DNA from 2 places in the Paenibacillus hubeiensis genome. Region 2 is predicted to be linked to the other one. Evidence: riboswitches for the same ligand, from Rfam matches in the RefSeq annotation. Region 2 holds a riboswitch; the other holds the start of a gene.

Region 1 (3,417 bases), on a different contig from region 2:
GAAGCAGCGCAAGCTTTTGTATCCTCCTTATGGTCCGCGCCGTTCATTTGGCGTTCGCTGCTAACGGGGAAGCTGCTCGCGGACGGAGTTCCGGAACATGAATATACCCCCTATCCGTCCTCAAGCATTTGCCAAATTTGCGGATTGAATGTGAATGAGGCAACGGATACAAGTCTGCAATGGTATTGGCGCATGACCAATGGAACGCCGCTGGACGGCAATCTATTCGGGCACGTGCTGGCACTGGAACAAATTGCTGAGGAAGATCAGATTCCGGCACCCAACGATTATGATCGCTGGACGTTTCGTGCCATACTGACCGTACTTCGCTCGCTGCCTCCCAAAACACGCTACAGCAAAGCGGCGCAAGCGCTTAAAAAGGAACGCCTTCTGCCTACGCGCAGCGAGTACGCTTACCGTGACCTGCTCGAGACGCTGGCGCTGATCGGTATACTGGATACGAAGGACTACCCTGGAATGGCCACGGAATTTACGACCTATGTCAAGCGCGACCAGCGGCCCAACATTCGGGTTGAAGTCCAGGCCCCGCTGGCGTGGTGGGATTCCTCCATCGGAATCAACGAACGTGTTTTGGCAAAGCTTTTTGAAGGGTTTGATCTTACTGATATATCTTTTGAGGAAAGGCCCGAACAGGACCCTGGCGTTAAGGAAACGGTGGTTGGAGCGTTCGAGCACAAAAGGGCGGCTCGGACTAGCGTCCCCAAAGCCTCCCCAGATGCCGGAAAAGGAGAAGCCAAGGCAGGGGATGTATACGCCATTCGCGTCAGGGAAGGATTGTGGATCACGGTGTATTGCCATCAAATTGAGGACAAGCGGGTCAAGGTCGAATATTTGGACGGGATCTACGAGGAGATGCCTCCCAAAGCAGAATTAAGCTTGTCGTTTCGTCCGAGAAGGGATGGGCGTTGGCAAAGCCTGGTAAGTGCGCTGGATTCGACAAGCTGGGTCAGACGGGTGGCAAGGGATGTGCCGTGCCCGGCATCTCGGATGCCGGAGCCTGAACGCGTTCCTTTTCAACGCGCAAAAGATTTGAAACATTTGGCAAGCTGGTGTTTTCCTGAAATTTAAACTGTCGCTCATCTCAGAGGTTGAATGGACCGCAATAGAGGAAGGAAAGGAGCCACAATCTGGTAACGGCTAAATGTCCTGCCAGTATTCATTGCTTATTAAAAGTTAGTATATGACAAAAAGGAATAAAAAACGATTGATTTTTTACCGTTAAAGTGCTAACATCCAAATTAACAAAACAACATTCCTTCGGGGCAGGGTGCAATTCCCTACCGGCGGTGATGCAGCGCACCACAATGATGAATGCTGCAAAGTCCGTGACCCGTTTGCCAAGGCAGACGGCTGATCTGGTGCGATTCCAGAACCGACAGTATAGTCTGGATGGGAGAAGGAGCGGATGCGGCCTATGGCCGCGTTTGGCAAAATGTTGCGCATGGTACTGTTCGTTATGCGAAAATGCAGACAGTTACGAGAATTTTTCTTGTGCTGCCTTCAACCATATGCGAAATGACTTTAGAGAAATCACTGCAGCTTTGACGGGGATTCTATCTTTGGGCATGTGTTGATTTTCACTTGCTTGAATCCGCAGAGCCTTTGTTTTCGGGTACCCATGTATCAACGTTCCATCCGCTAGCAGCAGCGGATCTCTCATCATCCCCATTGAACAGACTGTTCGATGGGGATTTTTTGGATTTTGCATGATTGGCTGAACGCAGCCTCATTGAACAGGCTATTCCTGACATATTAGACATAGCGGGGTGAACTGACTTGGAAATGATTAACGACGAATTTTATATGGCGCTTGCACTGGATATGGCAGAACGGGCGCAAGGACAGACGGGAATCAACCCGGTTGTAGGTTGTGTCGTTGTGAAAGACGGCCGCGTAGTCGGTCTCGGAAGTCATCTGAAGCGCGGCACGGGCCATGCGGAGGTTCATGCGCTGAATATGGCTGGCAGCGATGCGGAAGGAAGTACCGTTTACGTCACGTTGGAGCCGTGCAGCCATTATGGCAAAACTCCGCCGTGCAGCGAACGACTCATTCATGAAAAGGTGAAACGAGTCGTAGTATGCTGCGAAGATCCGAATCCGCAAGTATCCGGCAGAGGCATATCCATGCTTCGCCAGCAGGGCATTGAAGTAGAGGTCGGGGTTCTGCGCGAGCGTGGAAGACGACTGAACGAAAAATTCATCAAATATATTACGACAGGATTGCCGTTTGTCACGTTAAAAACCGCTTCCACGCTGGATGGAAAAATCGCAACCCGCAGCGGGGACAGCAAATGGATTTCCAATGAATCCGCGCGTGAGATCGTTCACGCCCTCCGCCACCGTCATCAAGGCATCATGGTCGGCGTCGATACGGTGATCGCAGACGACCCGGAACTGACGACACGCTTGCAGGTGGAAGGGATCAACCCGGTACGGATCGTGGTTGACTCGAAATTGCGTCTTCCTTTGACTTCCAAATTGGTAAAGGATGGATTGGCGCCGACCTGGGTACTGACAACCGATGAAGCAAGTCAAGAAGCGGCCGAACGGCTTGAAGCTTATGGCGTGGAGATCATTCGCTGCGGGCCCGGGCCGCGTGTGGATCTGTTGAACGCGCTCAGCAAGCTCGGAGAACGGGAGATCGGTTCGATTTTGCTTGAAGGCGGCGGCACGCTGAATGGTGCGATGTTAGAGGCTAAACTGGTGGATCGGCTGCTCATGTTCATTGCCCCCAAAATCGTTGGCGGATACGACACGCCAGGAAGCTTCCGCTTCGAGGGCGTCGAGCGTATGAGCCAGGCGATCCAGCTGTGCCAATTGGAAATCGAGCAAGTGGGGGATAATATCAGCATCGGCGGAATTCCGGTCTGGGCTGAATAACGTAATCAGGAAGGAGGCCGCAGCATGTTTACCGGCTTGGTGGAAGAAGTCGGCCACATCCGACGGATCGGTCGAAAAGGCGAAGCGATGGTGCTGAACGTTGGCGCTTCCCTCATTATGGATGACCTGAAAATCGGCGACAGCGTTGCCGTTAACGGCGTATGCCTGACTGCGACAACGCTTGAAGGCGGAGGTTTTACCGCTGACGTCATGCCGGAAACGTACCGTCACACCAACCTGGATAAGCTCCAGTCCGGCAGCAGGGTCAACCTGGAACGGGCCATGCAATCGGGGGGACGTTTCGGAGGCCATATCGTGCAGGGCCATGTGGACGGTACGGGTACGATTGTCCGAATGACGCGCGATCAGAATGCGGTTGTATTCGAAATTCATCCGGATGATCCAGGATTGTTCAAATATTTGATTCCGAAGGGTTCCGTCACTTTGGACGGGATCAGCCTGACGGTGGTTCAGACGATGCAAACGTCTTTTACGGTGTCGATCATTCCCCATACC
Region 2 (3,417 bases):
AGCGATTCCCATACATGGCGGTGGGTATCCACCAACCCGGGCAGAATAATCATGTCGGAAGCATCGATCACGATCGCTTCCTCACATTCCAGATCAGGCCTTATTGCCGTAATGATTGAACCTTCAATCAGCACATCCGCCCGGGCATACTGACCTACCGAAGGATCCATGGACAATACGCAGCCATTTTTGAGCAAATAACCTTTTTCCACAAGACACATCTCCAATCCTCATGTTATGGGTACGTTCAGGTACTTACACAAGTTGTTGATGAAAGGTTGTCTGTTCATGGATGCAAGATTATGAGTGTATTATTTCAAGGATATAACGATTATATAGCACTTGTTAATGACGCACAATCATGGAATGAATACCCGTCCAATAATAAGATCAGTTCAATCCATGGGATAACCATTATTTCAATGGATAGATAAGCTGTATATGATTCAACGGCATGAGTCCCTCATACAAAGCATGATTATGATCGGCACCCACAATACACAACATACGTGCATCCGCATTGTCTTTGATTGCGTTTATGATTCGTTGAAGCATGATATCATGCCGACATTCCCATCGTATGGCATGCGCTTTTGGATCCAACCTTTTCAGCCACTGATATTTCAGTCGGGTCACATGGTCGAATGCTTCCGTATTAAATGGAATAGCACCCTTACCGGAAGCCGCAAGCTGTTTGTGCCACCAATGATCCAATTCATTCTCCAACCGTTCTTTTTCGGGCCCGGTATAGCTTCGCAAAGGATCGAAATCGTTCCAAATATCAAGTTCCACCCAATCCACGGGAACAAACTTGATCTTTTTTTCTTCGCATAACGGAAAGATCAGGTCGTAATATTCGCTTGGGGGTTCGCCCCAGTACCCTCTATTTGCAGGCTCCTTTTTGTATTTCTCGAAACTGGATGGCAAAACCTCGCCGCAGATTACATCCGGATCAAAATCAACAATTAACCTTTCTATGGTTTCAAGTGTTAAATGGTGCTGCACTCGCAGCTCTTCATCATGTACGACTCCCAAAATACCTACGACTTCCATTTCAGCAACCCCTTAAGCTCCGAATTATTTCTTAAACGAACGTTTATGCTCGTCTAAAGCACCTTTCAACGATTTGACGATATTCCAGCGTATTATTCCGATTATTCTTATGGAAATTAAATATTTATTTCGCAAAAACTCTTGCACTGCTAGCGCTTTCACATTTAAGATGAATCTATTGATGTTACAGCTTGTGTAACGAACCTATAAACCAATCGAATAGGATCTTCGGGGTAGGGTGCAATTCCCAACCGGCGGTGATGTTCTTCGGAACCAGCCCGCGACTCGCTGTTTGACCAGTTTTGGACAGCGACTGACCTGGTGCGACTCCAGGGCCGACGGTATAGTCCGGATGAGAGAAGATCAACACATGAATACGGCCGTTCTCGGGAACGCCTTTTTTCCCGACGCCATATTCATGCGTGTGAGCCCCCGTTATTTGGCGTACGCCGAAACGGGGGCTTTTGTCGAATCTGCCAACTGAAGATTCCGTGTTCTGACGAAGGAGTCCTGAATATGGAAAACCATCAAACTGCATCAAACGTTCCGACCAAGCAACGAGGCAACACCGGATTCTGGTTGGTTGTGCTTGGCGCTGCCCTCTGGGGCGTCGACCCTCTTTTCCGCATTCTTTTGCTCGAAACGATGACCTCCACCCAGATCGTCCTGGTGGAACATATCATTGTAAGCCTGATCGCCCTTCCCGTACTTTGGAAATTCAGGGCCGACCTGAAAAATCTGCGCGCACGCCATTGGATTGCCGTCATTTTCATTTCCTGGGGCGGTTCTGCGCTTGCCACGGTGTTATTCACGCTGGCCCTCACTCATAATGATCCAAACACGGTACTGCTGCTGCAAAAAATGCAGCCCTTGTTCGCGATCGTGATGGCAAAGCTGCTGTTAAAAGAATCGCTGCCGCGCCGCTTTGGCGGGTTGTTCATCATTGCGCTGGCAGGAACCTACTTGCTGACCTTTGGATTGACGCTCCCCTCGGCCGGATGGGACAGCTGGGTCCATGCAGGCAGCTTGTTGTCCCTGGGCGCTGCCGCGCTATGGGGAGGCTCCACGGTTATGGGCCGGCTGATGCTGGGACAAACGCGGTATGAAACGGTAACCTCCCTTCGTTTCGTCGTTGCCCTGCCGCTGCTCATCTTCATGACCTGGAATGAAGGCGCACCATGGTCCTTCCCTTCAGGTACGGGTGCCCAGGCTGCGGTCATCCTGAACATTTTGGGCCAAGCGCTGCTGCCTGGATTGTTGAGTCTTTTGCTGTATTACAAAGGTCTCTCTTCGACCAAGGCATCGGTGGCTACTTTGGCTGAATTGAGCTTTCCGATGGCAGGCGTGCTGGTGAACTGGATCGCTTTCCGTACGCTGATTACTTGGGAGCAGCTCATCGGTTTCGTCCTGATCTGGATCGCCCTGTTCGCCATCTCCAGACAGCAAGATCGTTCGCCATCCAACACCAACCTTGAAGCTGCGCGAAGATTGCGCACAGAGTGAATCAAGATAGCATATCATTAATGGCATGATTTGTATATCCACACTGTTTGTTCCTTCTGGGCAAACAGTGTTTTTTTATGGTTGAACGTGCAGCATCGCATTACATTGCGCTTTTGTCTTTTCGTCCACCTGATGGTACGATGACTATGGAACATGCTCAGCCCAATACATATTGAGAGGAACGATACACATGTCTTCATTTCCATATACATCCTATGACGCCGTCGGTTTGGCAGAGCTTGTGCGTGCGCGGCAAGTATCGCCAAACGAGCTATTGGATGCGGCATTTGCCCGACTGAACGAGTTCAATCCCCGGTTAAACGCCGTGATCCGCACGTATGAGACACGCGCAAGGCAGGAAGCCAACAAGACAAGGCCGGGGGAACAACCTTTTGCCGGCGTACCGCTCTTGTTGAAGGACATTTCGCAATCCTTGGAAAACGAGCTTCTCACTTCCGGTTCGCGTTTGTTCAGCGAGCACCGCGCTGTGCGCAGCTCCAATTTCGTCCAACGCCTGCGTGAGGCCGGTTTTATTATTATCGGGCATACCAATACGCCGGAGTTCGGCTTGAAAAACATCACAGAACCCAGCCTGCACGGCCCGACGCGCAATCCATGGAACACGGAGCACTCGCCAGGCGGTTCCAGCGGCGGAGCGGCGGCAGCCGTTGCCTCGGGAATGGTTCCACTGGCAGGTGCAAGCGACGGCGGCGGCTCGATCCGCATACCTGCAGCGTTTAGCGGACTGTTCGGTCTGAAGCCTACGCGCGGCCGGACGCCGGTTGGTCCAGGCGCAGGCCGTCAATGGCAGGGCGCCTCCATCGATTTTGCCTTGTCCCGCACCGTGCGCGACAGTGCGGC

The links. A riboswitch is a leader RNA that binds a small molecule or an ion and turns the genes downstream of it on or off. The one in region 2 is predicted to bind FMN.
Region 1: another riboswitch for FMN. It lies ahead of ribD (bifunctional diaminohydroxyphosphoribosylaminopyrimidine deaminase/5-amino-6-(5-phosphoribosylamino)uracil reductase RibD); the one in region 2 lies ahead of RSX24_RS10630 (DMT family transporter).

The regions. Positions count from the first base shown of each region.
Region 1 is NZ_JAVYAE020000004.1:207,797-211,213, reverse strand. Features, by position in the region: gene RSX24_RS14275 (hypothetical protein) at 1-1,089, shown strand, start outside; FMN riboswitch at 1,271-1,426, shown strand; gene ribD (bifunctional diaminohydroxyphosphoribosylaminopyrimidine deaminase/5-amino-6-(5-phosphoribosylamino)uracil reductase RibD) at 1,798-2,901, shown strand; gene ribE (riboflavin synthase) at 2,926-3,417, shown strand, end outside.
Region 2 is NZ_JAVYAE020000003.1:103,087-106,503, forward strand. Features, by position in the region: gene RSX24_RS10620 (amidohydrolase family protein) at 1-212, opposite strand, end outside; gene RSX24_RS10625 (hypothetical protein) at 415-1,053, opposite strand; FMN riboswitch at 1,274-1,421, shown strand; gene RSX24_RS10630 (DMT family transporter) at 1,570-2,556, shown strand; gene RSX24_RS10635 (amidase) at 2,747-3,417, shown strand, end outside.